One region of the Bradyrhizobium prioriisuperbiae genome, then DNA from elsewhere that is predicted to be linked to it. Evidence: predicted binding sites of a transcription regulator. Region 1 holds the regulator's gene; each other region holds the start of a gene.
The links. The regulator LexA, encoded in region 1, represses DNA repair genes until DNA is damaged. The targets are predictions, from matches to a motif close to TGTTCNNNNTGTGTTCNG.
Positions count from the first base shown of each region.

Region 2: a site for LexA is predicted at 4,963-4,980, ahead of RS897_RS13550 (DNA recombination protein RmuC). Genes of this name have one in related genera too.
Region 3: a site for LexA is predicted at 4,441-4,458, ahead of RS897_RS03225 (ribonuclease T2 family protein). Genes of this name have one in related genera too.
Region 4: a site for LexA is predicted at 5,720-5,737, ahead of RS897_RS22795 (ATP-dependent helicase). Genes of this name have one in related genera too.

Region 1 covers NZ_CP135921.1:7,160,007-7,167,903, forward strand. Annotated here, with positions in the region: gene RS897_RS33560 (peptidylprolyl isomerase) at 136-2,043, shown strand; gene trpD (anthranilate phosphoribosyltransferase) at 2,049-3,062, shown strand; gene trpC (indole-3-glycerol phosphate synthase TrpC) at 3,088-3,900, shown strand; gene moaC (cyclic pyranopterin monophosphate synthase MoaC) at 3,910-4,473, shown strand; gene RS897_RS33580 (molybdopterin molybdotransferase MoeA) at 4,486-5,697, shown strand; gene lexA (transcriptional repressor LexA) at 5,887-6,585, shown strand; gene RS897_RS33590 (hypothetical protein) at 6,862-7,422, shown strand; partial or broken gene RS897_RS33595 (transcriptional repressor LexA) at 7,431-7,541, shown strand; partial or broken gene RS897_RS33600 (ComEC/Rec2 family competence protein) at 7,768-7,897, opposite strand, start outside.
Region 2 covers NZ_CP135921.1:2,875,264-2,883,160, forward strand. Annotated here, with positions in the region: gene recR (recombination mediator RecR) at 1-515, shown strand, start outside; gene RS897_RS13525 (hypothetical protein) at 597-1,001, shown strand; gene RS897_RS13530 (nucleotidyltransferase family protein) at 1,152-1,448, shown strand; gene RS897_RS13535 (HepT-like ribonuclease domain-containing protein) at 1,448-1,819, shown strand; gene RS897_RS13540 (AmpG family muropeptide MFS transporter) at 1,835-3,193, opposite strand; gene RS897_RS13545 (RidA family protein) at 3,253-3,714, opposite strand; gene RS897_RS13550 (DNA recombination protein RmuC) at 3,726-4,931, opposite strand; gene def (peptide deformylase) at 5,105-5,620, shown strand; gene fmt (methionyl-tRNA formyltransferase) at 5,720-6,652, shown strand; gene truA (tRNA pseudouridine(38-40) synthase TruA) at 6,652-7,389, shown strand; gene RS897_RS13570 (DUF1501 domain-containing protein) at 7,714-7,897, opposite strand, start outside.
Region 3 covers NZ_CP135921.1:685,307-693,203, forward strand. Annotated here, with positions in the region: gene uvrC (excinuclease ABC subunit UvrC) at 1-1,025, opposite strand, end outside; gene RS897_RS03210 (outer membrane protein) at 1,304-1,918, shown strand; gene RS897_RS03215 (cold-shock protein) at 2,089-2,304, opposite strand; gene RS897_RS03220 (23S rRNA (adenine(2030)-N(6))-methyltransferase RlmJ) at 2,604-3,464, opposite strand; gene RS897_RS03225 (ribonuclease T2 family protein) at 3,657-4,379, opposite strand; gene RS897_RS03230 (hypothetical protein) at 4,530-5,012, opposite strand; gene RS897_RS03235 (hypothetical protein) at 5,180-5,494, shown strand; gene RS897_RS03240 (DUF3617 domain-containing protein) at 5,583-6,059, shown strand; gene RS897_RS03245 (DUF3617 domain-containing protein) at 6,267-6,821, shown strand; gene RS897_RS03250 (thioesterase family protein) at 6,882-7,277, opposite strand; partial or broken gene RS897_RS03255 (tautomerase family protein) at 7,431-7,634, opposite strand; gene hisS (histidine--tRNA ligase) at 7,686-7,897, opposite strand, start outside.
Region 4 covers NZ_CP135921.1:4,837,011-4,844,907, forward strand. Annotated here, with positions in the region: gene RS897_RS22770 (hypothetical protein) at 1-49, opposite strand, end outside; gene RS897_RS22775 (DUF1328 domain-containing protein) at 667-837, opposite strand; gene RS897_RS22780 (quinone oxidoreductase family protein) at 932-1,861, opposite strand; gene RS897_RS22785 (MarR family winged helix-turn-helix transcriptional regulator) at 1,961-2,449, shown strand; gene RS897_RS22790 (AraC family transcriptional regulator) at 2,545-3,435, opposite strand; gene RS897_RS22795 (ATP-dependent helicase) at 3,616-5,682, opposite strand; gene RS897_RS22800 (DUF4411 family protein) at 6,025-6,534, opposite strand; gene RS897_RS22805 (XRE family transcriptional regulator) at 6,535-7,725, opposite strand.

The sequences.
Region 1 (7,897 bases):
CGACCTGCGACACCTGCACCATTTCCGGCCTCGCGCTGAGGTTGCGGGCACCGGGGGGCCACTTTATGATGCAATACAACACGGTGATGCGTATAACGCGCCCCGGTTCCCTCTCCTCAACACAAGATGGATTCAATGCTTCGAGGAATGCGCAAGGCCTCATCCAATTGGCTCGGCAAAACCATTATGGCCACGGTCATGGGGGTGCTGATCATCAGTTTCGGCGTCTGGGGCATTGCCGACATCTTCAAAGGCTTCGGCCAGTCGACGCTGGTCAAGATCGGCCGAACCGAGATCTCGACCGAGCAATTCCGCCAGCTTTATACCGACAAGCTGCAACAGATCGGCCGCCAGTTCGGACGCCCTTTGACCTCGGAGCAGGCCCGCCAATTCGGCGTTGACCGCCAGTTGCTGCAGCAGACCATCGCCGAAGCCTCGCTCGATGAAGGCGCGCGCCGCATGGGCCTCGGACAGTCGGACGCCGACGTGATCCGCTCGATCCAGACCGATCCCAACTTCAGGGGCCCCACCGGTACATTCGATCCGTCGCGTTTCGCGCAGCTGATCCGCCAGTTCGGCTACACCGAACAGCGTTACATCGCCGAACAGCGCCGGGTGGCGCTGCGCCGGCAGATAGCCGGCACCCTGAGCGCGAATCTGGAGCCCGCCAAGATCCAGCTCGATATCCTGAACCACTATCAGAACGAGCAGCGCTCGATCGACTATGTCCGGCTGACCGCGGCGCAGGCCGGCACCATCGAGCAGCCCTCGCCCGAAACGCTCGCGACCTATTTCGAGGATCGCAAGACGCTGTTCCGGGCGCCGGAATACCGCAAGGTCGGCATCGTCGTCGCGACGCCCGACGAACTCGCGAAGTGGTCCACGATCTCCGACGAAGACGCCAAGAAGGCGTACAACGAGCGGCTCGAGAGCCTCTCTACGCCGGAGAAGCGCCAGATCGCCCAGATCGTGTTCCCCAACGCCGACGAAGCCAAGGCCGCACGCGATCGGATCACCGGCGGCTTGTCGTTCGAGGACCTCGCCAAGGAACGCAATCTCAGCGCCACCGACGTTGATCTCGGGCAGGTGGCCAAATCGGCCGTGATCGACAGCGCCATCGCCGACGCCGCATTCGCGCTGGCCACCGGCGAGGTCAGCCAGCCGGTGCAGGGCCGCTTCGGCACAGCCTTGCTCAAGGTCGGCAAGATCGAGCCCGGCACCACGCCGGCCTATGAACTGGTCGCTCCCAAGCTCAAGCGCGATATCGCCACCGAACGCGCGCGGGCTTCGATCAGCGATCTCTACAACAAGATGGAAGACGAGCGTGGCGGCGGCGCCAATGTGGTGGATGCAGCCCAGAAGGTCGGGCTGAAGGTCGTCACCATCGATGCGGTGGACCGTTCGGGCCGCGGCCCGAACGGCCAGCCGGTCACCGGATTGCCGCAGGGCTTCGACGTGGTCACAGCGGCGTTCGCCAGCAACGTCAATGTCGAAAACGATCCGCAGCAGTACAGCGGTGGCTACCTCTGGTACGAAGTGCTCGACGTGATCCCCTCGCGCGAGCGCAATCTCGACGAGGTCAAGGACCAGGTGGAGACGCGCTGGAAGGACGATCAGGTCAGCACCCGCCTGCGCGACAAGGCGAAAGACCTGCTGGCGAAACTCGAAGGCGGCGCCAAGCTGGCTGACGAGGCGACAAGCGCCGGGATCAAGGTCGAGACCGCCGCCGCATTCAAGCGCGGCGCGACGGTCGAGAACGTGCCGGCAGCCGTGGTCGAGGCGGTGTTCAAGACCGCCAAGGACGGCTATGGCCAGGCCCAGGGAAGCGGCACCGAGACCCTTATCTACCGCGTCACCGCCATTACTGTGCCGCCACTCGACACCGCCTCCGAGGATAGCAAAAAGTTGAAGGACGCCCTGAAGCAAACGCTTGGCGACGAACGGGTCGGCCAGTACATCTCCAAACTGGAGACGGAGGTCGGCGTCACCATCAATCAGGCTGCGTTCGCGATCGCGACCGGCGCCGCCTCTCAAACAAATTAACGCTCATGGATGATCTCAAAGCCATCATCGGCAAGGTCGCGACCGGCGCCGTTCTGTCCCAGGAAGAAGCCGCAACCGCATTCGACCGGATGATGTCCGGCGAGGCCACGCCATCGCAGATGGGCGGCCTTTTGATGGCGCTGCGGGTACGCGGCGAAACCGTCGACGAAATCACCGGCGCGGTGTCTGCGATGCGCGCCAAGATGCTGACGGTCGAGGCGCCCTCGGACGCCGTCGACGTGGTCGGCACCGGCGGCGACGGGTCCGGCTCGGTCAATGTCTCGACCTGCGCCTCCTTCATCGTGGCCGGCGCCGGCGTGCCGGTCGCCAAGCACGGCAACCGCGCGCTGTCGTCGAAATCCGGCGCGGCCGATTGCCTGGCCGCGCTCGGCGTCAAGATCGACCTGGCGCCGGCCGATGTCAGCCGCTGCATCCGCGAGGCCGGTATCGGTTTCATGTTCGCGCCGGCGCACCATCCGGCCATGAAGAACGTCGGTCCGACCCGGGTTGAACTGGCGACGCGCACGATCTTCAATCTGCTCGGGCCGCTGTCCAACCCGGCCGGGGTCAAGCGCCAGATGGTCGGGGTGTTTTCCCGGCAGTGGGTGCAGCCGCTGGCGCAGGTACTGAAGAATCTCGGCGCCGAATCCGCCTGGGTCGTGCACGGCTCCGATGGCCTGGACGAGATCACCCTCACCGGCCCGACCTTCGTCGCAGCGTTGGAAAAAGGCGCTATCCGCACCTTCGACGTGACGCCCGAAGAGGCCGGCCTCGGCCGGGTCGAGGCCGGCGCGCTGAAAGGGGGCAATGCCGACGACAACGCCAAGGCATTGCAGACGGTGCTTGACGGAACGCCCAGTGCGTTCCGCGACGTCGCGCTGCTGAACGCCGCCGCCACGCTGGTCGTTGCCGGCAAGGTCGCCAACCTCAAGGACGGTGTTGTGATCGGCAGGAAATCGCTCGACAGCGGCGCGGCGGCGAAAAAGCTCGATCACCTCATCGCCGTCTCCAACGCCTGATCCGCAACGCCCGATCGGAACCGTCATGTCCGACATCCTCACCAAGATCGAAGCTTACAAGCGCGAGGAGATCGCGGCCGCCAAGCGCGCGCGGCCGCTCGCCGAGGTGGAAGCCGCGGCGAAAGCCGCCTCCCCGCCGCGCGGTTTCGCCAACGCCATCCGCGCCAGGCTCGCGCGCGGCGACTATGCGCTGATCGCCGAGGTCAAGAAGGCCTCGCCGTCAAAAGGACTGATCCGCGCCGACTTCGATCCGCCGGTGCTGGCCAAGGCCTATGAAGCCGGCGGCGCCGCCTGTCTTTCGGTTCTCACCGATACGCCTTCGTTCCAGGGCCATCTGGATTTCATGGTGGCCGCACGGGCCGCAACCGCGCTGCCGGTGCTGCGCAAGGACTTCATGTACGACCCCTACCAGGTGGTTGAGGCGCGCGCCCATGGCGCGGACTGCATTCTGGTCATCCTGGCGGCGCTCGACGATGCCGCGGCGAAGGACATCGAGGACAGCGCCCTCGGACTCGGCATGGACGTGCTGCTCGAGGTGCACAATCGCGAAGAACTGGACCGCGCGTTGAAGCTTCGTTCGCCGCTGCTCGGCGTCAATAACCGCAACCTGCGCACCTTCGAGACCACCCTCGCCACCAGCGAACAACTTGCGCCGCTGATCCCCGGGGATCGCATCATGGTCGGCGAGAGCGGCATCTTCACCCCTGCGGATCTGGCGCGGCTGGCGCGGGTGGGCATGTCGACATTCCTGGTCGGCGAGAGCCTGATGCGGCAGGCCGACGTGACGGCGGCGACTCGAACGCTGCTGGCGCGCGAGCCTGCGGCCGCGGCGCATTGACCACCTGACATGGCCAAATCGAGCAAGTCATTCAAGCAGACCGCCCTCACCCACATCGACGCCAAAGGTGAGGCGCGCATGGTCGACGTCTCGGCCAAGCCCGCGACCGAGCGTCTGGCGGTGGCCGAGGGACATGTGATCGTCTCCAAGGCGACACTCGATCTGATCGTGTCAGGCAATGCGGCGAAGGGCGATGTGCTGGGCACCGCGCGGATCGCCGGCATCATGGCGGCGAAACGGACATCCGAACTGATTCCGTTGTGCCATCCGCTGGCGCTGTCGAAAGTCACGATCGATATCGCGCCCGACAAGAAGCTGCCGGGATGCCGCGTCACCGCTACCGTCAAGGTGACCGGCCCGACCGGTGTCGAGATGGAAGCGCTGACGGCGGTTTCGGTTGCCTGCCTGACGATCTATGACATGATCAAGGCGGTGGAGCGCGGTGCGCGGATCGAGGCCATCCGCCTGATTGAAAAGAAGGGCGGCAAATCCGGGCACTTCATCATGACGGATGATGACACATCCCGTGATTCACGCACCGGCAAAGCGCGCACAAGAACGAAACAAGACTGACGGGAGTTTCCGATGGCGCTGATGCCGGTTGCTGATGCGCTCGCCGCGGTGGTGTCCGGCGTGGACCCGCTGCCGGAAGAATCTGTCACGCTCGAACAAGGCTACCATCGCGTTCTGGCGCGCGACGTCGCGGCGCGGCGGACCCAGCCGCCGAATCCGATGTCGGCGATGGACGGCTACGCGGTGCGCGCGGCTGACGTCGCCACAGTTCCCGCGCGCCTCACCGTCACCGGCGAAATCGCCGCGGGCCGTCCCTTCACCGGCACGCTGCAGCAGGGCAATGCCATCCGCATCTTCACCGGCGGCGTCATTCCCGACGGCGCGGACGCGGTGGTGATACAGGAAGACACCGATCGGGACGGCGACATCGTCATTGTCAACGAGCGCGCGGTTGCGGCACGCCACATCCGCCCCGCCGGTGTCGATTTCCGCGAAGGCGACGTGCTGCTGCACCGTGGGGCGCGCCTGACCGACCGCGCGCTGTCGCTGGCCGCTTCGATGAATCATACGACGCTGCCGGTGCGGCAGCGTCCCAAGGTGGCGATTCTCGCGACCGGCGACGAACTGGTCGCGGCCGGCGGCGCGCCTGGTCCCGGACAGATCATCTCGTCCAACGCCTATGCGCTGCAGGCGCTGGCGCGCGCGGAAGGCGCCGAAGCGATCGATCTCGGCACCGTCGGCGACACGCTCGAGGCCACAACAGCTGCGGTCCGGCGCGCGCGCGACAGCGGCGCGGATATCCTGGTGACCACCGGCGGTGCCTCGGTCGGCGATCATGACCTGGTCAAGTCCGCGCTCGATGCGGAAGGCGTCGAGATGGCGTTCTGGAAGATCGCGCTGCGCCCCGGCAAGCCGATGATGCACGGGCGGCTCGGATCGATGCGCATCCTCGGGCTACCCGGTAATCCAGTGTCCTCCTATGTCTGCGGCTTCCTGTTCATGGCGCCGCTGATCCGGGCCCTCTCCGGCCGCAGCGATATTCATCCGCCGCTGGAGGCGGCCCTGCTCGGCGGCCCGCTGCCGGAAAACGATCAGCGGCAGGATTACCTGCGCGCGCGTCTCGAGCTGCGCTCCGACGGTCTGCCGATCGCGACCGCGGTGAGCAAGCAGGACAGCTCGCTGCTCGGGAATCTCTCCGCCGCGCAGGCGCTGATCGTGCGGCCCCCATTCGCTGCAGCGGCAGCCGCGGGGTCATCGTGCTTCATCCTTAAGCTTCCCCTCTAGGCATTCTCCGATTTGTTGACCGTAAATTAAGAGGTTGCGGAACACATATGGAACATATAGTGTCCGTTCATGATTTGTTTCGAACGAGTCCCTGTTAAGCGCTTCGGCTCGATCGACTGAACTCAACTTGACAGACTCAACTGACAGACCTGCGGCTGTGACAGCGCCGTATTTTGGGGGAATGGTAAGATGCTCACGCGCAAGCAATACGAACTTCTCCGCTTCATCAATGAGCGGCTGAAGGAAGCCGGAGTGCCCCCCTCGTTCGACGAGATGAAGGACGCGCTCGACCTGCGCTCCAAATCCGGCATTCATCGCCTGATCACCGCTCTGGAAGAGCGCGGCTTCATTCGCCGCCTGCCCAACCGGGCGCGCGCGATCGAAGTCATCAAGATGCCCGAGCAAGCCGCCAACAACGGCGGCGGACGCCGGGGTTTCACCCCCAGCGTCATCGAGGGCAATCTTGGCCGGGTGGTTCGCTCCACCTCGGAAGATGAAGGCGGACGTCCGGTCGCCATTCCGGTGATGGGCCGCATCGCGGCCGGTACGCCGATCGAGGCGCTGCAGACCCGCAGCCACACCATCAACGTACCACCTGAGATGCTCGCCTCGGGCGAACACTATGCGCTGGAGGTCCGCGGTGATTCGATGGTCGAGGCCGGCATTCTCGACGGCGACATGGCGCTGATCCAACGCACCGAAGGCGCCGACACCGGCGACATCGTGGTCGCCCTGATCGACGAGGAAGAAGCCACCCTGAAACGCTTCCGCCGCCGCGGCGCCTCGATCGCCCTGGAGCCGGCGAACGCCGCCTATGAGGTGCGGATCCTGCCGCCCAACCGCGTGCGCATCCAGGGCAAGCTGGTCAGCATCTTCCGGCGTTACTGAAGCGTCTCAAGTTATCCGGCCCACAATCGCCCGGCGGAATGACATCCGCCGGGCATTTTTTGCGCGTGTGCATAGCCGACCGACGGCAGCAAGCCCGCAGCGCCTGTCCCGTCCATCATTAACGATACCGCGCGCAACACCCCCGGGTTCAAAGAATCAAACAATGGTTGATTCACCGTCGGGCCCTAGAATCCACCGGGTCGCGCCACTACGACGATTTGATCGATCCGGAGAGCTGCTGCAGATCGTGGCTCTCGCTTGCGAGGGACCTGCCAAATGTTTCGCATTCTCTCCTCGGTTCGGGAAGATGATGCGCCATTCTTGTTGATGTGCACAACGCTCGTCATCCTGTTCGGGATTGTAAGTATCGCCTGCGGCACCGCATACATCAGACAAATCAACGCACAAAAGATCGTCGCCGAAACGTCGCCGTCCCCTGCAACCATCATCTCCGCTGTTCCAATGAAGAGGAAGTACAGACCGCTTTATCCCAAATGGACCGAGGCGGTGATCAGGTTCGAGCGGCGCACGACGACAGGCATGGTTGCTTGCGAAGCGGTTCGGCTCAACTTCAATTCGTGGTCAACCGAATACCGTCCGGGAAAACTCTTCCAAGTTTATCCACGAAAAACGACGTGCGAAAATCCGATCTATGCCCCCGATATCCACGATCCTGCCAGGATCGGGTGGCTGGTTCTGATCACAACGACAATAACCGTACTTTTCGCCGGACTGATTGCCTACGGACTTTACAGGACGCGACAGCGCGAGATCGCGCTTGCAGCGACGCTCGCGATGCATTTCGATCGTCAGACTGACGACCGATTTCAGACGTGACGTCGACCGGAACCTCGACCGCATTCGAGCCCTCGAACGCCGCCTATGAGGTACGGATCCCGCCGCCCAACCGCGTGCGCATCCAAGGCAAGCAGGTCAGCATCTTCCGGCGTTACTGAAGCGAATTTTGAACCGAGAAAAAGCCGGCGGGCATTACGCCGCCGGCTTTGTTCCTGCGGCTGCCGGCCCGGCACTGTCCGGTTCCGCCGCGTATGGGCCGATGCTGGGCTCGGATGGTTAATCCAAGATTAATCCTCAACAGCAATCCCTTGCGATTTATTGGACGCCTCTTGCGCGCGTTCGGTTCAAGGTTGCCAGTGGCTCGTCGTCGCTCCCGATATCGCGCTAATCGTCAGACAGGCGATCGCTCTCGGCGGGTGTCACGTCCACCGGACGATCGCCGGTGCGATTGGGTGCGCTTGCCGCCTGCCCCTCCTCAATCGGCACAGCCGGCGCCCAGGGACGGTCGCGGCCT
Region 2 (7,897 bases), 4.3 Mb from region 1:
CGGCGCTGCATCTGATCAAGAAGCGCGAGGCGCTGATGGCGCCGCTCGCCGGCGCGCTGCAGGTCGCGATTGATCGCATCCAGGTCTGCAAGACCTGCGGCAACATCGACACACAAAATCCATGTTCGGTCTGCACTGACGACCGGCGCGATCCCTCGATCATCGTCGTGGTCGCCGATGTCGCCGATCTCTGGGCCCTGGAGCGCGCGGTCGCGACACAGGGCCGTTATCACGTGCTTGGTGGCACGCTGTCGCCGCTTGACGGTGTGGGCCCGCAGGATCTGACCATCGACGGGCTGGTGGCGCGCGCCCACGACAAGCAGGTGAGCGAAATCATTCTCGCGCTCAACGCTACCGTCGACGGCCAGACCACGGCGCATTACATCACTGACCTCTTGCAGGACGCCGAGGTGAAGATCACCCGGCTGGCGCACGGTGTCCCGGTGGGGGGCGAACTGGATTACCTCGACGAGGGGACGCTGTCGGCGGCAATGCGGCAGCGGACCCTGTTCTGATTTTTAAGCGATCCGAGTTGAACCTGCGACCCAGAAAAACAACAGACACATCAACAACCGAGACTTGAACGAGACCGCATCATGCTCCTGACTCTGTCCAAAGCCCTTCTCGCATCTGCCGTGATTGCCTCCGCCATGACGGTGGCGTCGGTCGAGGTTTCGGCACAGCAAGCGATCAAGAGCGGCGGCGTGTTGTCAGGCGAACTGCGCGCCATGCGCAGCCGCGATCCCAAGGGCAAGCGGATCAACACCTTCCAGCTCGTCACCGAACCGCGCAAGCTGCCGGGCCCGAACGGCCTGTGCAATCTGGAGACGGGCCCGGAGACCTTCCAGATCGTCACCAGCAACGATGCCGAAGCCAGCCGGCTGAAGAGCTTCATCGGCAAGCAGGTCTCGATAAAGGCGGATGAGATGGCCTGCGCCGAACTCGCCGGCCAGATGAGCGACGCCATCGTCTCGAAGTGGAGTTTGGTGACGAGTCATTGAGGTTGTAGGAACTCGGAGATCACCAATTTCTCCGTCATGCCCGCACTTGTTGTGGGCATCCACGTCTTGACTTCATGCCACTGAAAAGACGTCGATTTATAGCTACTCAGCACTTTGCCGCTTCCTATCCATTTGTGATAGGATGACGCCATGAAGCGGGCAGAGGCTCTTAGGAAACTTCGCACTTTTGCTGACGCCCTCAAGGCGCGCGGCGCGACGTCGCTTTACCTGTTCGGCTCAACGGCCCGGAATGAGGCCGGTGCCAAGAGCGACCTCGACCTGTTTATCGACTACGATCCACGCAGCAGGTTCAATGCGTTTGATCTGGTAGCCGCGAAGCGGTTGCTGCAGAAAAATCTGGGCGTCAATGTGGATCTCACCACACGCAAGGGGCTTCACCCGCTGATCCGGAGACGAGTCGAAGCCGAGGCCGCGCGAGTCTTTTAATGCCGAGTCGTGATCCGATGTTGCGCATTCACGACATGCTCGAGAGCATTCGGGGCATCGAAAAGGCCGTAAGTCGAAAATCCTATCGTGATTACGAGCGATCCTGGCTGCTGCGCTCCGCAGTGGAGCGGGGAATCGAGGTGATTTCTGAGGCCAGTCGTCACCTCAGCCGTGACCTGAAGTCCCAGCACAAGGCAGTTCGCTGGAAAGATATAGCGGGTATCGGCAACATTCTGCGGCACGAGTACCAGCGCGTCGATAGTCGGATCATCTGGAAAGCCTTGAAGGATGATCTGCCGCCGTTGAAGGAAGCTTTGCTGGTGATGAAAGCTTCGCTCACGAATCCGCTGCCCCGAAATGACAAAAAATAGCTGGCCGTTACCTGCTTACCCCGGCCTCCCCAGCGTCTCGAAATGCCCGCGGCGCTGCAGCCACGCCAGCAGGATCAGGCTCGGGATCGCCACCAGCACGCAGATGACGAAAAACAGCGGCCATCCCGTGGCGGTGGCGACAAAACCCGCGCCAGACGAGAGATAGGTCCTGCCGACTGCGGCCAGCGCCGTGAGCAGCGCATATTGCGTGGCGGTGTGCAGCGGGCTTTTGCACAGCGCCGAGAGATACGCCACGAAGATCACGGTGCCGATGGCGCTGGTGAAATTCTCCGCGGTGATTGCCACCGCCAGCGCGTATTGATTGACCCCGACGATCGCCAGCCAGGAGAACGACAGGTTGGCGAGCGCCTGCACCACGCCGCCGATCCAGAGACTCACCGGCAGCGAATAGGCGCGGGCGACAAAGCCGCCGGCGAAGCCGCCGAGCAGCGTGGCGGCAAGGCCGACGCCCTTGACGATCGCGGCGTAGTCGTTGCGGCTGAAGCCGAGGTCGATCACGAACGGAGCGGTCATGGTGCCGGAAAACGCGTCGGTGAATTTGAACAGCACCACGAACAGCAGAACCGCGGCCGCGTCCTTGCGCATCAGGAATTCGGAGAACGCGCCGCGCGCGGCCTCGATCACCCGTGCCATGCTGGTCTTGCCGCCCATCGCGGCGTCGGCGCGGGCCGATTGTCCGGGCTCGGTGGCCACCAGCGCGGTGACGGTGCCGATCAGCACCATGGCGGCCATCACCACATAGCCCCACTTCCAGCTCGCCGCCGCATCGAGCCCGGTGCCTTGAATGCCGCTCACAAGAAACAGCGCGCCCGCGGTCGATACCAGCATGCCGATGCGGTAGGCGGCGACATAGGCGGCCATGCCGGCGGCCTGTTCGCTTTCCGGCAGGCTCTCGACGCGGAACGCGTCGACCACGATGTCCTGGGTGGCGGACGCGGCGGCCACCAGCAGCGCGCCGATGGCGACATGCAGCGGCGCGCGGGCGGGGTCCGCGATCGCCAGCAGCAGGATGGCGGCGATCAGCAGCAGTTGCGCAAACACCAGCCAGCCGCGGCGGCGGCCGAGCCAGCGGGTGAGCACAGGAATATGCAGCGCGTCGACCAGCGGGGCCCAGATGAATTTCAGGGTGTAGGGCGTCCCCACCAGCGCAAACAGCCCGATGGTACGCAGGTCGACGCCGGCCTCGCGCATCCACACCAGCAGCGTCGAGCCGGACAGCGCCAGCGGCAGGCCGGAGGAGAAGCCGAGGAACAGCACGATCAGCACCCGCGGCTGCAGGTACACCGCCATGGCCGCGCGCCATGAGGGACGGCTGACCGGTTGAACGACACTCTCGTCGGGGGCTGACGTCATCGCTTTCCCCCTATCTGATTTGGCCGGGGAGGGCCAATGTGGCAAATCCGCGAGGGATCTCAGCGGATGGCGAAAATCGCCTCGACCTCGACGCTGATGCCCATCGGCAGCGAGCCCATGCCGACCGCCGAGCGCGGATGTCGCCCGGCATCGCCGAACACCGCGACGAACAAATCCGAACAGCCGTTGATCACCTTGGGATGATCCCGAAAATCCTCGGTGGCGTTGACCATGCCGAGCACCTTGACCACCTGCACCACGCGGCCGAGATCGCCGGTCGCCGCATGCACCTGCGCCAGCACATTGAGGCCGGTGACGCGGGCGTCGTCATAGGCTTGCTCCACGGTGAGGTCGCGGCCCACCTTGCCGGTGCGGAGTTTCCCGGTGGAATCGAACGGTCCCTGGCCCGCGATGTAGAGATCGTTGCCGTGGCGCAGAAACGGCAGGTAGTTGGCGGCTGCGGCCGGCGCTTGCGGCAAGGTCAGTCCGAGGGCCGCGAGGCGATCATAAGGCGTGGTCATGGCTGTCTCCGTCATTCCCCCGCCCGCAGCTTGCGCGCGGTCGGGACGGTGAACAATTCCGGCGCGGCTTTGGCCGGCGGTGCTTCGGCCTCGGCCGGGGTGCTGAAATCCAGCTCCTCGATCTTGGCGGCACGCTTGCCGATCTTGTTGACCGAGATCAGCACCTGGCGGACGTCCTCGCTGACCTGGTCGAAATGGCTGCCGAGCTTGCTGACACGGTCGCGCAGCCGCTCCACGTCGCCCATCATGTTCATCACTTCGGTGCGGATCTGGTCGGCGGCGTCGCGCATCCGCGCGTCCTTGAGGATCTGCTGCATCACCTGGATCGCCAGCATCAGCAGCGACGGCGACACCAGCACCACGCGGGCGCGATAGGCCTTTTGCACCACGTCGTCGAAGCCGTCATGGATTTCCGCATAGACCGATTCCGAGGGAACGAACATCAGCGCGGTATCCTGGGTCTCGCCCGGGATCAGATACTTCTCCGCGATGTCGCCGACATGTTTCATCACGTCCTGGCGCAGCCGCTGGGTCGCGATTTTCTTGTCGTCGTCGGAGCGGGCATTATGCAGCGCGGTGACGGCCTCGAGCGGAAATTTGGCATCGATGCACAGTGGGCGCTGGTCCGGCAGGAACACCACGCAGTCCGGCCGCTTGCCGCTGGAGAGCGTGTGCTGAAATTCGTAACTGCCTTTCGGCATGCCGTCCTGCACGATGGCTTCCATCCGCGCCTGGCCGAACGCGCCGCGCGACTGCTTGTTGGCGAGCACGTCGCGCAGCGTCGTCACCTGGGTGGTCAGATCGGTGAGGTTCTTGTGGGCATTGTCGATGATGCCGAGCCGCTCATGCAGCGCATGCAGGCTCTGTGCCGTGTTGCGGGTGGTCTGCTCCATGGATTGGCCGACGCGATGGCCCACCGCATCCAGCCGCTCGCTCACCGCACGGGCCATTTCCGCCTGCCGTCCGGCCAGCGCCTGCCCCATGGCATCGACGCGGCCCTGCGCCTGGTCCTGTGCGCGCAGCAGTTCGGACACCCGCTCCTCCAGCTCATCGGCGCGGATCGCCTGGGCCATCGCTGCGGCCTGGCTGCGGCCGCTGCCGCGGGCGATCACGATGGTGATGGTCAGTAGCAGCGCCAGCACCAGTCCGCCGAAGGCGAGCAACACCATGCCCGTCCGGATCGGCGTGTCGTCGATGACAAAAAGGATCTCGTTCATCTCGCCCTTCTAGCCCGATTCGCCTCTGAATGCGAACGAAGAGGGAACATTTATGGTTAATCCATCGTTAAAAATCATGGTTAACGCCAGGTTAATACCGTCCACGTCGCCGATGGTGCGTGGCCGCGTTGCCGTGATTGACCGCGGGCTGAGCCCGGATTACATCGCGCGCCATGGCCATTCGTGAAATCATCATCCTGCCGGACAAGCAGCTTCGTCTGGTGTCGAAACCCATCGAAAAAGTCACGGCGCAGGTGCGCAAGCTCGCCGACGACATGCTCGAGACCATGTACGACGCTCCCGGCATCGGGCTCGCCGCGATCCAGGTCGCCGAGCCGTTGCGCCTGATCACCATGGATCTGTCCAAGAAGGAGGGCGAGGAGAAGGCTCCCCGCGTCTTCATCAATCCGGAGATCCTGTCGGTGTCCGAGGAACTGTCGGTCTATGAGGAAGGCTGCCTGTCGATCCCGGAATACTATGAAGAGGTCGAGCGGCCGGCGAGCGTGCGTTTCCGCTACATGGACCTCGACGGCAAGATGCGGGAAGAAGAGGCGAGCGACCTGTTCGCCACCTGCATCCAGCACGAGATCGACCACCTCAACGGCGTGCTGTTCGTCGATTACCTGTCCAAACTGAAGCGCGACCGCGTGCTGAAGAAGTTCACCAAGGCCGCGAAGCGGGTGGGGTGAGGCGTACGCATCGGTTTGCAACGCGTTTCGACACCCCGAGGATGAGACGTCCGTAAAATGCGGGTAGTCTCAGAGCGCTCGAAGGAAGAATCTCCGGCCATGTCCCTCCGCCTGATCTTCATGGGCACGCCCGATTTCGCGGTGCCGACGCTGCTGGAACTCGTTGCCCATGGCCACGACATCGCGGCGGTGTACACCCGCGCGCCGAAGCCCGCGGGTCGGGGCATGAAGGAGCAGGTGACGCCGGTGGAGCGCGAGGCGCGTAGCCTCGGCATTCCCGTGCTGACGCCGAAGACGTTGCGGACACCTGAGGCGCAGGCCGAATTTGCCGCACATCAAGCCGATGCCGCCGTCGTCGTCGCCTACGGGCTGATCCTGCCGTTGGCCATTCTCGAAGCCGTACCGCTGGGATGCTTCAACCTGCATGCCTCGCTGCTGCCGCGCTGGCGCGGCGCAGCTCCCATCAACCGCGCCATCATGGCCGGCGATGCTGACAGCGGCGTGATGGTGATGAAGATGGATGTCGGCCTCGACACCGGCGATGTGGCGATGGCCGAACGCGTCACTGTGACCGACGCCATGACCGCCACCGACCTGCATGACAGGCTCTCGCGCATCGGCGCCGACCTGACGGCGTGGGCCATGGGCGCACTGGAGCGCGGCACGCTGCAATTTACGAAGCAAAGCGAAGACGGCGTCACGTATGCGGCCAAGATCGACAAGGCCGAGGCGCGGATCGACTGGAGCAAGCCGGCGCGCGAGGTGCTGCGGCATTGCCATGGCCTGTCGCCGTTTCCCGGCGCCTGGTGCGAAATCCCGAACGACGGCGAGGCGGTGCGCGTCAAGGTGCTGCGCTGCGAACTCGCGCCCGGCTTCGGCATCGCAGGCACCTTGCTCGACGAACATCTCACCATCGCCTGCGGCGATGGCGCCATCCGCATCATCGAGCTGCAGCGCGCCGGCAAGCCGCCGATGAAGGCGGACGCCTTTCTCAACGGCACGCGGCTCAAGCCGCCGCTGCGGCTGGCCTGATGCCCCGCTACAAGCTCACCCTGGAATATGACGGCCGTCCGTTCTGCGGCTGGCAGCTGCAGGACAATCTGCTGTCGGTGCAGGGGGCGCTCGAGATCGCGGCAAGGGCGCTATGCGGCGAGGCCGTGCGCGTGCACGGCGCCGGCCGCACTGACGCGGGTGTGCATGCCAAGGGCCAGGTCGCCCATCTCGATCTGCCGAAGGCGTTTCGCACCGACAGCGTGCGCGACGGCCTCAACGCCCATCTGCGTCCGTATCCCATCGGCGTGCTCTCGGCCGAAATCGTGCCGGATGATTTCGAGGCGCGCTTCTCCGCCATCAAGCGGCATTATCTCTACCGCATCATCAACCGTCGCGCCGATCTCACCCTGGATCTCGGGCAGGCCTGGCGGGTGCCAAAGCCGCTGGATACGGCTGCGATGCACGCGGCCGCCCAGCTGTTGGTCGGCAAGCACGATTTTACGACCTTTCGCGACACCGAGTGCCAGGCCAAATCGCCGGACAAGACACTCGACGTGCTCGATGTCGCGCGCGATGGCGACAACGTCAACATCACGACGTCGGCGCGCTCGTTCCTGCACAGCCAGGTGCGCTCGATGGTCGGCTCGCTGGTGTGGGTCGGCGAGGGCCGCTGGAGCGCGTCCGATCTGAAAGCCGCCCTTGACGCCCGCGCCCGCCCCGCCTGCGGCCCCGTCGCGCCGCCGGACGGGCTGTATCTGATGCGGGTGGAGTATTAGGGGCGCAAACGCTTCTCCATATATTCCGTGTCATGCCCACGAACGCGGGCATCCAGTACGCCCGATGCCGGAGAAGGATGACGCGCGATAGGCTCTACGTACTCCGTCGCGCCTCTGTTGGCGTGAACATCATGATCCGGCCGCGTCCGGTTTGTTGCGATATCGAGCAATTCACTGGCGAGGCTGTGGAACGGGCGTCGTGGCGGGCGCCGCATGGGGTGTCCTCCGTTGTCAACAGACGCGCGAGCTCGCGGCGATAGAGCTGCCGCCAGCTCGCGCTCAAACCCAACAGAAATTCCAGTTCGCGTCCCGAGAGCATCGCCATCATCCGACAAGCCCCGCGGTTGGCGTCACATCGGCGCTGTCGGGAAACACCTTTGTGGCGAGCACGCGTTCGTCCACGCGCAGGTGATCGCGCAGCAGGCCTTTCAGCACGGCGCGCAAATCGGTGGTGGGGTTGAGATCGCGTCCTTCATAGAGCTGCGCGGTCTTCAGCCCCGGCCAGTCC
Region 3 (7,897 bases), 2.6 Mb from region 1:
TAGGCTCGGTTGCCCCAATTCTGGCCGGTGCGGAAGAAGAACACCTCGACGCAGGAGTAGCCGCCCTCCTGATGGATGGCGAACACATCGGCTTCGTCGACCGTCCGCGGATTGACACCCTGCTGCGACTGGATGGCGGACAAGGCCGCGAGACGGTCGCGATAGATCGCCGCGCTCTCGAACGCGAGGTCGGTGGACGCCTTCTCCATTTCATCGGCGAGCAATTGCTTCACCGCGCGGCTGCGGCCCGACAGAAAGTCCGTCGCCTCGCGGACAAGCTCCGTGTAGCCGGGAAAATCAACCTCGTTGGTGCAGGGGCCGGCGCAGCGCTTGATCTGGTACAGCAGGCAAGGACGGCTGCGGCTCTCGAAAAACGAATCCGTGCAGGAGCGCACCAGAAAGGCGCGCTGCAGCGCCGTAATGGTGCGGTTGACCGCCCCAACAGACGCGAACGGACCGAAATAGCGTCCCGGTCGCGATTGCGCACCGCGGTGCTTGAGAATTTGCGGCGCCCAGTGATCGCCGGTGATCAGGATATAAGGGAACGACTTGTCATCGCGCAGCTGCACATTGAAGCGCGGGCGCAGTTGCTTGATCAGGTTGGCTTCGAGCAGCAGCGCCTCGGTCTCGGTCGCGGTCGACACGATTTCGACGCTGACCGTCGCCGCGATCATCCGCGCGATACGGGTCTGATGTCCCGTCGGCCGCGCATAGGACGACAGGCGTTTCTGGATATTCTTGGCCTTGCCGACATACAGCACATCCTGCGTGCCATTGAGCATGCGGTAGACGCCGGGCGAGGTCGGGGCGAGACGAACCGCCTGCGCGATGACGGCGCGTCCGGTCGCAAGCGGCCCTTCCGGCGCCGCTTCGTCGGACTCGTCGATCACCTCCGGCAGCCGGCCCTCGTCGTCCTCGGCAGCGGCGCTTTCGAGGTCGAGCTCCTGCGGCGGCACGTCGCTGGCTGAAGCCGGCGGCGCCTTCGCGGCTTCGGGCGCAGGCTGATTGATTCGGTCGTTATCCATCGATCTCTAAATAGTTACCCGGCACCGGCTGAGCCAGCGCCGCTGCGCCGAAACCGGCACCTGGACCCGACATCCACAAGGCGTCATCGCGGAGGCCCGACGGCGCGGCCGCCGTCCATAAGTAAGACTCTTTTAACGCCAATACGGCGGCGCGCGCCGGACTTAACGCCTGTTTAACTTAAAGATCTCGATAAATCCTGCGTATCAAGTTTGGACTTCCGTAACCGTACGGTTCCCTTAGGGACCCGCGGCACGGCTTGAGTGGTCGGAGAGTTGAGATGAGTAAGGCAACCCTCGGTGCAGCTGTTATCGCTGTCCTGTGCGCAACCGCATCGGTGCAGGCCGCCGACCTGCCCTATCGCCCCTACACGGTGAACCAGCCGCTCAATGGCTACAGCTGGGCTGGCCCGTATCTCGGCGCCAATCTCGGCTACGGCTGGGGCGAGGTCGAGAACAACCTCGCCAGGCCATCCGGTTTCCAGGGCGGCGTGCAAGCTGGTTACAACTGGCAGTCGGGACAATTCGTATTCGGCATCGAGGGCGACATCCAGGCCAGCGGCGCCGACGACCGTTTCGCGTCCTGGAAGTTCTCCAACCCCTGGTTCGGCACGATCCGCGGCCGCGTGGGTTATGCCATGAACAACGTCCTGCTCTACGGCACCGGCGGTCTCGCATTCGGCGAACTGAAGGCCGAATCGTTCGGCCTGACGGAAACCCACACCAATGCGGGCTGGACGGTCGGTGCAGGCGCCGAGATCGGCTTCGCACCGAACTGGTCGGCCAAGGTCGAGTATCTGTTTGTCGACCTGTCCAGAGACAACTTCGTGCTGACCGGCACGTCCAACAGCCTGAATTTCAGCACCATCCGCGTCGGCGTGAACTATCACTTCTGATCAGATCCCAAACAGCAAAGATCCCGGCCGCGACAGCGTGCCGGGATTTTTGCTGTGACCTTGATCCGATGACAACAGCCATACCGTCGCGCGCGAGGGCATCGGGCAGTCGCAACCGCACACAAACTCGAGTCTGACGCGTTCAGTTCAAGTCCGCCCGAGCAATCCGCTCAGGATGAAACCACAAGATCGACCGCCTTGGGGCCCTTGCCCTTCTTGTCCGGTTCGACCTCGAACGTGATGCGCTGTCCTTCCTTCAAGTCCTTCAAACCGGCGCGTTCGACCGCCGTGATGTGCACGAACACATCGCGACCGCCGTCGTCCGGCTTGATGAAGCCGTAGCCACGTTCACCATTAAAGAACTTGACGGTTCCCGTCATAGCCATCGGGAAAACTCCTCTCCCCGCAATACTTCGCCAACGCAATTCGAGCCTTGGCGCGACCGGACATTCACTTCCGGATAGTATCGGCCGCTGGGTGTCATCCCGACGGGCGGAGGTGGGGCGTGTATGACGGCCAACCCTGCCCTGACAATCCAGAAACCTTCTCACTCCGCCACGACCATTCGCGGACGCGGAACGTAAAGCCCGCCCTCACGTGACGAGCATAATACGCTTCCATGCAAATTGACTATGGCTCAATTGCAAAAATGGATCGGTCGCAGGAAATCATCCCATTCCGATTGTCAGATCTTGCCCGTTTCAACCCGAAAGCGCGCTGCGCCGCCTTGGCCGAGCGGTTTCTGCAACTCGGGCAGCAGGGTTTTCAACTCGCCGGCGAGTGTCCAGGGCGGGTTAACCACCAACAGCCCCGCCGATGCCAGCGGACCATCGACAGTCTGGGGCGCGACGCTGAATTCAATGCGCAGCACCTTGTCGTCGCCGGGCTTAGCCGCCGCAGTCTGCACCACACTTCGGGCCAGGGTTTCGGTCGCCCGCCGTTCTTTGACGGGATACCAGAGCATGTAGCTGCCGGTCGGCCATTTCGCGAACGCCCCGGCAAAGCCATCGGCGAGCCGCGTGAACTCGTCTTTGGCCTCGAACGGCGGATCGATCAGCACCAGGCCCCGCCGTTCGTTGGGCGGCACGAAGGCCGGCAGCGCCGTCCAGCCGTCGAGATCGACCACCCGCCCCTGCTCGTCCCGGCGCAGCGCAGAGATCAGGCGCTTGCGCGCCTGCTCCTCGACCTCACAGGCCACCAGCCGGTCCTGTGGACGCAGCATGGCGCGGGCGATCAGCGGCGATCCCGGATAGGTCTTGAGCTGTCCCGGCGGATTGAACGCCCGCACAATGTCCAAATACGGGCCGACCAGCGGCTGTGCGGCTTCCGAAAACCGCGCCTGCATCAGGCGTGCGATCCCGGTCAGCCATTCGCCGCTGCGGGTCGCCTCGGAGCCCGTGAGGTCATACAGGCCGGCGCCGGCATGGGTGTCGATCACCCGAAACGCCGCCGGCTTGTCCTGCAGATAGCTGAGGATCCGCACCAGCACGATGTGCTTGATGACGTCAGCGAAATTTCCGGCGTGAAAGGCGTGACGATAGTTCATATCCAAGGCCTAAAGCATTTTGCGCTGGAGTGGAAACGTTCGGCGGGGACGCCCCCCCCCCGGACTCCACGACAACCACCGGACAAAAAAACGCCCCCGTGTCCGACACGAGGGCGTCAGTTGAGGCCAACATGGCGTTGGCGCGAAGAAGCATTGGGCGCGAAGAATTGGAACCGGGTGCGAGGGTCAGCGTCAGCTGCCGCGCATCGGCGGCATTTCCACCTTGTCGCGGCGGCAGGCGCGGCGGTCGATTTCCTCGCAGGCGCGGAACTGCAGGTCTTTGCTCAGGCAGACCCGCACCTCGCTGAGCCGCCGGCTGTCGCAGGTCACCGAAATCGCCGCAGTGCTGAGGCCGGGATTGGCCTTGACGAAGGCGTCCTCGAGGTCGGCCGGCGTCACCATCCGGCTCTCCGACAGATCAAGGTATTCGGCCGGGATTTTCACCGCCGCGCGGGCCTTGCGGACCGTCTCGAAATAGGCGCGCGCGCCGAGCCCGGAGCAGGTGCCGTGCTTGTCCCATTCATTGAAGATCAGCCCCGGCGCCGGCATCAAATCCAACATCGACGACACGATGTTGCGGTCGAGCCGCGGCGCGGGCCGCTGGCAATAGTTCGGGAAGCCGCGGTCGTATTGCGGCCACAGCCCGTGCACCACGAACGAATAGGGCCGGCCACCGCACTGGATCTGCTGATTGCGCCCGGTATTGCCGCGCTCGCTCGCCGCCTCGCAGAACGACGGCGACCAGGACAGCGACAGCACATAGAAATCGAATTCGCCCGGCGCATTCTGCCGGTGATCCTGCGCCCGGGCCGGATTGAGGGCCAACGCGCTCCCCAACAGGGCTATCAGCGCCAGGAAGACAAAAGCTTTTGAAATGCCGCGGATCGAGAAACGCTGAGACGGAAACTGGATCATGGCAACGCCCCTTACAGACACACAACCACCTTGAACCACTCCTCAAGCCTAGCCAGCCAACGAGAACATTTCAAGAACAAACTTAAACGCCGCGCGCTTCACAGCACGCGGCGTCAAAATCTGGCTCAAATCTCGAGTGTTCAGAAGTGGTTACGGACGGGCAGCCTTGCAGGCCGGATTGTAGGCCCAGTTGCGGTCGAGCCCGGTGACGCACCATTCGACGCCGGAGCCGTAGCCGGCGAAGCCACCGTCCTCGATGATCGAATAATGCACCCAACGTGCCTTGCCGTCGCTCAGCATGGCGTGCGCGGAGCAGAAGCGGCGCGGAATGGAGTTCGCTGCCCAGGGCCGGAACGCGACCTCACGCACTTTCTCATAACCCGTGATCTGCAGGCTGGAATTCCAGTACTTGCCTTCCTTTTCGGAAAACCGGGACGAGATGGTGTCCAGCGCCTGCTCGCAGGCCGGCACGTTGCTGTCATAACGCGGGCCGGACAGCCAGAAGTTCATTTCCAGCGGATTGGCCGCCTCGGCCGCGGTGCCGAATGCCAGCAGGCCAAGAAGCAGAGCAAGACATGCGGCGAATGCCGCACCGGCGCTGGATTTGCTGAAGGATTTGAAAAGCTCGCGCATGGACCGCCTGCCGATTGTTGATTGCGGCGGACGGTGCCGCGAAGCCGGCAGCAGGTCAAGTGCACGACGGCAACACCGGCCAACTACTCCCCCGCAATGCCGCATCCCGGCTTCTCAGCGCCCCGGCCGGCCGGTAAGTTAGGCGCTGGAATCGAATGGAGATCGAGATGCGAATGAAAACCACCGGCGCACTGGCGGCCGCCTTGGGAGTTGCCTTGGGAGTTCTGCTGTCCGCAGCAGCGACCAGCACGGCACGCGCATATTGGGTGCCGCCGTTCAAGGGCAACGACACCGGTGGCATCATTTCGTATGAGCTGGTCCGCCGGGCAGACGCCAGGGCGATGGCGATCGATCACTGCGCGCAATACGGCAAGGTCGTGAAGCTGACCGGGATGCAGCCGGTGTATGGCGGCTATCTCTCGTTTGCCTGCATCTGGCCGCGGGCGGGACGCGCTGACCACGCGTTGCGCGTTCGCTACTGACATCGTTCTGAGAAAATCATCGGTTAAACGCGGGCGCACCGATCAATCGGTCGCCCGTTTTTATTGTTCATTTGGAGGAGAGATTTTCATGTCGAGTTTCTTCCCGTCTCGCGCGCTCGGCGTGCTCGTGCTCTGCACCGCCCTTCCCACGCTCGCCCATGCCGTCGATCTGCCCACGCGCAAGCCTGGATTGTGGGAGGTCAAGATGATCATGGCCGGCGCAAAGACGCCGGCGATGACCATGCACGAATGCACCGACGCCAGCACCGACAAGGAGATGACCTCCTCGTTCGCAGGAACGGACAAGGACGCCTGCACGAAAAACGACATCAAGAAGACGGCGACCGGCTTCGCGGTGGACTCGCAGTGCAAGGCCGACGGCGCACCGATGACCATGCAGGCCGACATCTCCGGGGATTTCAACTCCGCCTACACGGTGAGGGTGAAGTCGAAAGTCGGCGGCAAGGCGCCGCAGAGCACCGATGTGACGATGGACGCGAAGTGGATCGGCGCCTGCCCGGCCGGCCAGAAGCCCGGCGACGTGGTCCTCCCCGGGATGAAGTAGCGCCTGCTTTCTGCCGCCGGGGCACGGCCGGTTTCCGGTGGCCATCTCTCATTTGCGAGTATCTCGCCACCTGCACGGCAGGTAGAACGGCCACCGCACATTCGCTGCGACATAATTCCCGGTCGAATCATGCTGTAGCTCCGGATGCGCGTCACCGGCTCTGCGCCGGCCGATCCATATTGATGTTGATTTGAGGAGCTATTCCCGATGCGAAGCCTGCTGACCCATGGCGCGATCAGTGCCGCGCTGATCTGCCTCGCCCTGCCCGCAACAGCCCACGCCGGGGAACTGGAGCTGCCGACGCGCAAGCCCGGCCTGTGGGACATGAAGATGTTGTCCGCGGAAAGCCAGAAGACGCCGATCTCGATGCAGCAGTGCACTGACGAGGCAACCGACAAGGTGCTGATGGCCCGGATCAACTCGCAGCCGGTCAGCGCGGCCTGCAGCAAGCGCGACATGCAGAAGACCGCGACCGGCTACATCATGGACACGGAGTGCGGCACTCCGGGCATGACCATGAAGTCGCACACCGAGATCACCGGCGACTTCAACTCCGCTTACACCATCAAGATGACGTCGCAGCATCTCGCCAATGGCGTGTCGCGCGACACCAACATCACCGTCGAAGCCAAGTGGGTCGGCGCCTGCGCCGCCGACCAGAAGGCCGGAGACATGATCATGCCCGGCGGCGCAAAGATGAACGTCAAGGATCTGGAAGAAGCCGCACGCAACATGAAGAACAACATGATGAAGAAGCAGTGAGACGCGGCAGTCGCCACTGCATCCATCAGCGGCCCATGGTCCGCCGCAGCCGCGCGGCGATCATGTGCCGGGGAACTGCTTCCTGAACTTCACGACATCGACCACGCCGCGCCGGTGGGTGCCGTCACCGATCTTGCGGTCGCCGTCGAAGGCTGTGACCTCGAACAGCACGCTGCGGGCCTCGACCTCGATCACCCGGGCGATGGCGCGCACCACGCGCCCCACCGGGGTCGCCGCGAGATGCCGGACATTGACCTCGGTGCCGACGCTGACGAAACCCTCCGGCAAATGCGGCGCGATCGCCGCCGCCGATGCGGTTTCCATCAGCAGGATCATCATCGGCGTGGCGTAGACTTTCGGCATATGCGCCACGAAATGACCGACGGTGAGTTCGTCGGTCACCGTCACGCTGTCTTCGCCGCTCATGCCGACAGCGATGGCATCCAATGCGCTCATTCAATCGCTCCGAAATGAAGTGAAAACCCTCATCCTGAAGAGCGGCCTTTTGGCCGTGTCTCGAAGGATGAGGCCCGCATGCAGAGACGTGTCGGCCTCATGGTTCGAGACGGCGCACATGCGCCTCCTCACCATGAGGGGGCATCGGTCGCGTTACGTCTTCGTCTGGCGTTCGAGGAAGGTCTGGCCGTTCTTCATCTTGTCGGTGAGCTTGGCTTCGATGATCTGCACGGTGACGACGTCGGAGGGGACCCCGAGGTTCTTCACCAGCGCCTGGGTGATATCGAGCATCATGCCCTTCTTCTGCTCGTCGGTCCGGCCGGCGGCCATGAACACGTGGACTTCAGGCATTGTTTGCTCCTTTTGTTGGTTGGACGTTACTCGTGATGAACGTCGGTTGCCCCGAAATCAACCCCAGTTCACGTCATGGCGCGCCAGCACGTCGCGCACGGCGTTGACGAGATTGTCTTCCCTGGCCGCGAACTGGGCCGGACGGGTTTCCCGCCATTCCTGATTGGAGGCTATGGCGGCCGCGGCCTTGGCGCCTTCGATCAGATCCTTGATCTGGACTTCGCCGCGCGCCTTTTCGTCCGAACCCTGGATGATGACGCACGGCGAAT
Region 4 (7,897 bases), 2.3 Mb from region 1:
GCGACAGCTTTTGCGCGTCCGCCCAAGCCGGCATCGAGACGGCAAGCACACAGAGTCCGGCGCAGGCGAGCAGGGATTTCAGCACGAGGTACCCGTAACGACAGCGATCTCAATAAGCAACCGAGGCAACAAACCGAGGCAAGAAACCGAGGCAAAAACCGAAGTGCAGGCGGGTGCCACGCGCCCGGGCCGGCCCTCCCGATTCCGGGAGATTTGGCCCGCATTGAGCCTAACGTCGTTGCTGCTGGCAATAAAACTTATTGGGGAGAGCGGCCGTGGCGGCCACTCTCGGAGATGAATTTCTCAGGGATGAATTTCATGTTGAACCAACTCCGTCATCCTGAGGTGCGAGCCCTGCGGCGCTCTTGCGCCGCTGGGCAAGCCTCGAAGGATGGACAGGCCGATTCTATCTAAGCATTGGCCGTCGTCCTTCGAGGGCCGCGCTACGCACGGCCACCTCAGGATGACGGATTACGTTGATCGAACCATGCCTCATCCCGCTCTAGTGTGGTGGTTCAGAAGTTCGCTCCACCGTTGCCGCGAGTCCTTCGAGCGAACTTCTGAACCAAAGACCACACTAGAATCATATATTTGCTAGTGTCCTTATCGAATCCGAAGTTCGCTCCGAAGATGCGGTTGAGTGATGCGAACTTCGGATTCGGGACACTAGGCCCTGAAGATGGTCAGTCCCAGCAGCAGCACGATGAAGATCGCGGCGAATACATAGAAGAGGAAACGCGCGATGTCGGCCGACACCACCGACACGCCGGTGAAGCCGAGCAGTCCGGCAATGATCGACACCACCAGGAAAATGAGGGCCCATTTCAATATCGTCATCGTCCGTCTCCAGTCCGTCACAAGGCGGGAGAGCAACAATTCACGCAGGCCAAGGTTCCATGCTGGAGCGCGGTCGCGACGACGAGGCGACGTCTCAAGCCGATCCCGCAGTCATGGTCAAGACGGTGCGCCGGGTGCTGTCGTCCGCGGGCCAGGCACGTTCGACGTCCGACAACGGCACCGGCGTGGCTGCGATCTTGAATCCGCCGGGCACGGTCGCCTGCAGCACGGCGGCGACGCAGTGGATCAGGCGATCGGGCGGCACGCTGCCGAGACCGCTGCCCATCAGCGTGATCGCCGATGCGCGAAGCGCCGCGCCCGGCAGCGTGATGTCGGATCCGCTTGCGGCGCCGACCTGAACGAAGCGGATGGGCACGGCATCGGCGCCGGCCTTGGCGGCGGCAATCAGCAGGCGCTCCGCGCTCGGTCCCCAGAGATAGTCGATGACGACATCGACGCCCGCGGCGAACTGCTGCCTGAAGCTGTCCTCGAGCGCGGTCTCGTCGCCACTGAGGGGGATCGTCACGTCGGCGCCAAGGGCCGCGAGCGATGCGAGGGCCTCGGCGTTGCGGCCGGTGGCGATCACTTTTTTGGCCCCGAGATATTTGGCGATCTGCACGGCCAGGCGGCCCGACGTTCCCGTGGCGCCATTGACCAGCACGGTTTCGCCGGCTTTGAGCCGGGCCCGCTCCGTGAAGGCGGCCCAGGACGATAGGCCGGGATTGGCGATGGCTGCGGCGGTGATGTCGTCGAGGTCATCGGGCAGCGGCAGGCAGCGCACCGACGGCACCACGGTTCGCTCTGCCATGCTGCCATACGGCGCGTTCGGCATCAGGAAATACACCCGGCGTCCGTTTTCGCATCGTCCCACGCCATCGATGCCGACCACGAAGGGAAGCCGGCCCGAGGAGCTGTAGTGCGTGCCCGAGGCCCGGCTCTTGACCACATGGCTGATGGCGGCGGCGGTGACGGCGATACGACTCTCGCCCGACGTGGCCACCGGCTCGGCGAAATCTCCGTACACGGGCGATAACCCGGTTTGCAAAACGATCGCGGCTTTCATGACGATGTCCCTTTCGGTTCTCTCATATATGTGCATAATACACATATATGGAGGTCGCTGATGCCGTCAACAAAGAATGTGCAAAATACACATATACGTGACCAGCTCCGCCAGCTTCACGGGGCCGTGCTCGATATCGTCGGGGTCATGAACCGGCCGCAGCGCGACGAGGTGCTGATCAAGGCGGCGGGAATTCCGCTGGACCGGGCGCTGTTTCCGCTGCTGGTCGGCATCGAGCGGTTCGGGCCGATCGGCGTGGTGGAGATGGCCGACCGCACCGGGCGCGACTACACCACCGTCAGCCGCCAGATCGCGAAACTCGAAAGCCTGGACCTGGTGACGCGCCAGGGCAGCGCCACCGATCGCCGCGTGCGCGAGGCCGTCATCACCGCGAAAGGCAAGGCGATGACCAATCTCGTCGACGCCGCGCGCGAACGGATCGGCCGCGCCATCTTCGCGTCATGGGACGCCCCCGACATCGCCGAGCTGGTGCGGCTGATGCGAAAGTTCGCGGATGCCGTGAAGGAAGAGCCGCCGGTTGGGTCATGAGCATTCGTTTTGAACCAGGCCATGCTGCCGTGAAGACCGGGATTGGATGGATCGCGGCCTGTCCGTGTCTTGCGATCGGAAGGGACAGGCCGCCGTCAGAGGGCGCTATTCAGCGGCAAAAACAGGTCCGCGACCGCCTCATGATCCGGCACCTCCGGAAAGAAGCTCAGCCGCTGGCAATAGATCGGGAAGTCGCGTGCCTCCTCGCCGCTGGCCGGAAGCCAGTCGCGATAAAGGTAGAGCGCGGCGGGCTCCAGATTGTGGGTGTTGCCGACCACGCGGAGCACCGCGCAGCGTCCGCCGGGGATCTCGCCGGCTTTGATCTCTTCGCCGTTCGCCGCGATCGGTTGCTCAGTCCCGACACAAAGGTCGATGCTATAATCGGCAGGCGACGCAGGACGTCGCTCGGAACGCCAGACAGTGAAGGTCTGATATGTGCTGGGGTGCAGGCCTGCGGCCTTGCGCCATGCGATGAAGCGCTGGAGGGTGGCGCCCAGCGTCGCCGGGTCGCCCCGATGCTGCATGATCGCCACCGGTGTCGGGGGCACATCGCGAATGGTCACGTCCTCAGTAGTAAAAGTCGTCTGCATGAGCTTGCTCCTGGCGTTGTCGAGAGGCCCGAAGGCCGCAAGCCACGGCTCCCAGTCGGGAGATTTCCGGAACGACGACGGCGACTGCCCGAACAGTTGCCGAAAGGCGCGGGCGAAGGCATCCGGTGCATCGTAACCGGCATCCATCGCGATGTCCGTGACGCTCTCGGCGTCCCTGTGGGCCAGCCGGTATGAAGCGTGCTTCATGCGGGCAAGCTGGACATAGCGATGCACGGACAGCCCGAAGGTTGCCGTGAACTGCCGGTGAAAATGATACTTCGAATAGGCTGCGATGCTGCTCAGCGTTTCCAGGTCCAGATCGTCGTCCAGATGCCGGTCGATGTGATCCAGCACCCGCTGCATCCGGGCATGGTAGTTTTGCAGCGCCGCCTTCATCGTTCTGTTCTCCGTGGCGGCACCAGTTCATCGCTGATAGCCGTGACGCGCTCGACCGATCTTGCGGTTTTGTCAGAGCTCGTAGACCGGATGAGCGAAGCGATATCCGGGAACTCCGAAGCGATCCAACCCGGATGTCGCGCGTCGCGCTCATCCGGGCTACGCGCTGCGTATTCTCACCTACCGCCACATCCCGCGCATCCGTGCGCCGATGTCGACCCGCGGCACGGCGTTTGACGTGCGCGCCTTGGGCGGGATCGCGGCGGGCCAGCTTGCGCGCTCGAACAAGGAGAGCAGCGCGCTCGGGATGAAACGGGTGCGCGCGGCATAGACATGCCGGTCGCCCTTGGCGGCCTGGTTGTGGGTGAAGAAGCGCTGCGGCACCATCAAATGAAGATCGTCCCTGGCGCGGGTCATCGCCACATAAAGCAGGCGGCGCTCTTCTTCCAGTTCGGCCGAGGTGCCGGCGCCGAGATCGGACGGCATGCAGCCGTCGACCACATTGAGCACATAGACCGATTTCCATTCCTGGCCCTTGGCGGAATGGATGGTGGAGAGGATCAGATAATCCTCGTCGCGCAGCGGCACGCCTGACTCGTCGCTGGTGGCATCGGGCGGATCGAGCGTCAGTTCGGTGAGGAAACGTTCGCGCGAGGGATAACCGCTGGCGATCTGCTCCAGCTGGATCAGGTCGGCATGACGGGTGATGTTGTCGTCATGGATGCGCGTGAGATGCGGCTCATACCAGGCGCGGGCGCGCTCCAGCTCCGCCGGCCAGCCGAGGTCGCCACGCCGCAGATCCATCATCGTGTCGACGAAGCTGTGCCAGTCCTCGCCCGCACGCGGCGGCGCGGGCAGCGACGCAAGCGCGGTAACGGGATCGAACGTCTCCGCCATCCGCTCCAGCACCCGGTGCGCTGACGTCGGCCCGATGCCGGGGATCAAATGCAGCACGCGGAAGCCGGCGACACGGTCGCGCGGGTTCTCGGCAAAGCGCAGCAGCGCCAGCACGTCTTTCACGTGCGAAGCGTCGAGGAATTTGAGCCCGCCGAACTTGACGAAGGGAATGTTGCGACGGGTCAGCTCCACCTCGAGCGGCCCGCTGTGGCTGGAGGTGCGGAACAGGATCGCCTGCTGCTTCAGCGTAGTGCCGCTTTCGCGCCGCTCCAGCACACGCTCGACAATGCAGCGCGCCTGGTCCGCCTCGTCGCGCACGGCGACGAGCTGCGGCCGTGCCGGCGAAGCGCGATCCGTCCAGAGATTCTTGGTGAAGCGCTCGCGCGCCAAACCGATGACGGCATTGGCGGCGGCGAGGATCGGCTGGGTCGAGCGATAGTTGCGCTCCAGCGTCACGATGGCGGCGGGTGGGCTGAAGCGGGTGGGAAAATCCAGGATGTTGCGCACGGTGGCGGCGCGGAAGGCGTAGATCGATTGCGCGTCGTCGCCCACCACCGTGAGGCCATGGCCGCCGGGTTTCAGCGCCAGCAGGATCGAGGCCTGCAGCGCGTTGGTGTCTTGATATTCGTCCACCAGCACATGGTCGAAGCGGTCGCCGAGATCCTGCGCGATGGCCGGCTCCGCCGCCATCTGCGCCCAGTACAAGAGCAAGTCGTCGTAATCGAGCACGTTTTGCCGCTGCTTCGCCTCCACATAGGCGGCGAACAGGTCTTTCAGTTCCTCCGCCCACTCGGCACACCACGGAAACGTCGCGCCCAGCACCGGGCCGATCGGCATCCGTGCATTGACGCAGCGCGAATAGATCGCGAGGCACGTCGCCTTGGTGGGAAAACGGTTCTCGGTTTTCGACAGGCCCAGTTCGTGCCGCACCAGGTTGATCAGGTCGGCGGAATCCTCGCGGTCGTGGATGGTGAACGCCGGATCGAGGCCAATTTGCTCGGCATAGTCGCGCAGCAGACGCGCGCCGATGCCATGAAAGGTGCCGGCCCAGCTCAGCGCATCGGTCATGATGCCGGCATCCTTGCCGATCACCTGCCGCGCAATCCGCTCCACCCGCCGGCTCATCTCGACGGCGGCGCGGCGCGAAAACGTCATCAAGAGGATGCGCCGGGGATCGGCGCGGTTGACGATCAGATGCGCCACGCGATGCGCCAGCGTGTTGGTCTTGCCGGAGCCCGCGCCGGCGATCACCAGCAGCGGCCCGCCAATGGTTGTGTCGCCGGAGACGCCATGCTCCACGGCGCGCCGCTGTTCCGGATTGAGGGCGTCGAGATAGGCGGCGGCGGGCACGGCGAATCATTTCCCAGGGGTGGAGGGCACGATCCGGGGTTCGCGGTGTGTTCGCAAGGGTTATCGCGGCGGGCGAGCCGTTCCGGGGGGCTGATTTGTCGAAGGGCGCAATCAACGACCGTTGACACGGACGTTACGGAAGCATCGGGCCTGCCCGAATTCGCATCGGTGACAAAGGCAATAATTTCAGAGATCGAGCGGAGGGCTTACGATCATTCGAAGCGCTAGATTAGCCTTCTTAGTTTCCTCTCCGCGTCAAGTTCTAGTTCAAAATTCCACGGCAACGGCGTCAGAAGCTTCGCTAATCCGCCCTGCGCTTTTGCTTGTTGCAAGGTCGGCATTTTAACTCTTGATCCCCTCAGCTCTAAGAAGGTCGTTGAAGCTCATATGCACAACACCCTCTTTTTCGCAAATATCAGGAATTTTTTGGCGCTTCTCACTTTCCTGCATTGTGTTCAGCTTCTTTTCGGAGCTTATCACAGGGAGCTTAAGGGTCTTAGCCAAAGCTATAATCGTTAAATCGTTTAATCCAACCGTGTTTTTCCGGTTCCCGTTGTATTCAGAAACGATCGATGAGTATTTGATTTTCATTTCTTCATAGTTGGCTACATAGGCCTTCCAATCCCAGAATTCTTCTTCGATCTCTAGCTGAAGATTCGCCTCGTTCGCCTTAATGCAGTCGCCGATGGGTCCGGGAAGGTGGCCAAGTTCTTCATATATTTCCGTTGTTACCGCGAACTTGCCTGCGGCGATCAAGTCAGCGACGCCAGCCCAAATTGATGAATGTATATCCTCTGGCATAAATTCCAGAGGAGTGCTGAGGCCAGACGTATCGAGGCAATACGCCTTCATTTAGTCCCTGAAGCGGTCGCGGATATCCTCTAAGTGAACCAGATTCCTGATTCCCATAAATTCTCCGGCATTATGATTTGTGATTGCGCCGTTCGACCACGCCTCTAGGACAAGGCCTGTATAAAGATCGCCTCTCGACGACCGAAAACGTGATGCGTAATATTTGGGGCGTCCACCGCCTTCGAAAGAGGCCTCCTGCTCAAGAAATCGCTCCCTCATAACCTTCCAATAGAAATCCTCTCGAACGTATCCTAGCTCGACAAGTCTTATCAGCGCGGCATGACGGCTTACGCAGAATGCGTTGGCAATTTTCGATATGCGCTTGTCGTCGATAGACTGTTCTGGTCGCTCAGGCTTTGGAAGCACCTTAGCAACTTGATCCGCAGGCATCAGAAATGCGCCAGCAAATGCGTCGCACCAATCCTCAACGGTTTTAGCCCGCGTTTTTTCGGGAGCCGTACGGAGCGGCCCACTGATAGCGCTTTCTCTTAGCACAACGTGACCAAGTTCGTGTGCGAGTGTGAACGCTTGCGCCGTAGGCGCTTCATTGCTGAAAATAACTACTGGAAGAGGTGACGCAAAAAGACACATACCCCGTGCGCCAAAATTCGCGAGGCCGGAATTCTTCATCACGATTATGCCCGCGCGCTCAAGATAGTTTCTGAATGCCGAAATAAACTTATCTTTGTCATTTCCTTTACGAGAGAGTTGCTCTGCCATAGGCAGTGCAATTTTTTCGCGCACACGACCCGCGACTACGTCGGGTTTTTCTGTCGTAGTGGCGAAAAAAGTTTCCGGTATTCGCATTGGCTCGCTTCCAACCATCGCAAAAAGGTCGATCGCATTCAGCCGGACTTCTTCAGCTTCTGACTGAATAAGCAGTAGTTCATACTGTTCAGTCGGTTTGGGAACCTCACGGTGCATCCGAAAGTCTGGGACGAGATCCAGTTCTTTAACCGGTGGCTTGCTTTTCGAGAGGAGCTCCATGAACGGCAGGTCGTAGACTCCTGCAAGCTTTCGGGCTTGTTTAATGGTTGGGATAACCGAGCCCGATTCCCAATTCTGAATATGATCCGGGGTGACACCGGCGCTCGCCGCCGCGCTGTCAGGGGTCAGCCGAACGCGCTCGCGGGCCCATTTCAGGACTTCGCGGTTAATCGGTGCGCGTTCCTTTTTTGCCGTGGCTGCCATGTCGTTATCCTATCTGAAAGATAATCACGGAACCCGCATAAGTTGAGCGAGAATTTCACTCATTTCGGTTACCGGAAGGGGGCTGGCAGGGAAAATTTGTTTCCTACAAGCTTTTGGGTAGGAGTGCTGTTAGGGGCTTCTCTCACAGCCGAAGTCGTTAGCGGGCACCGGT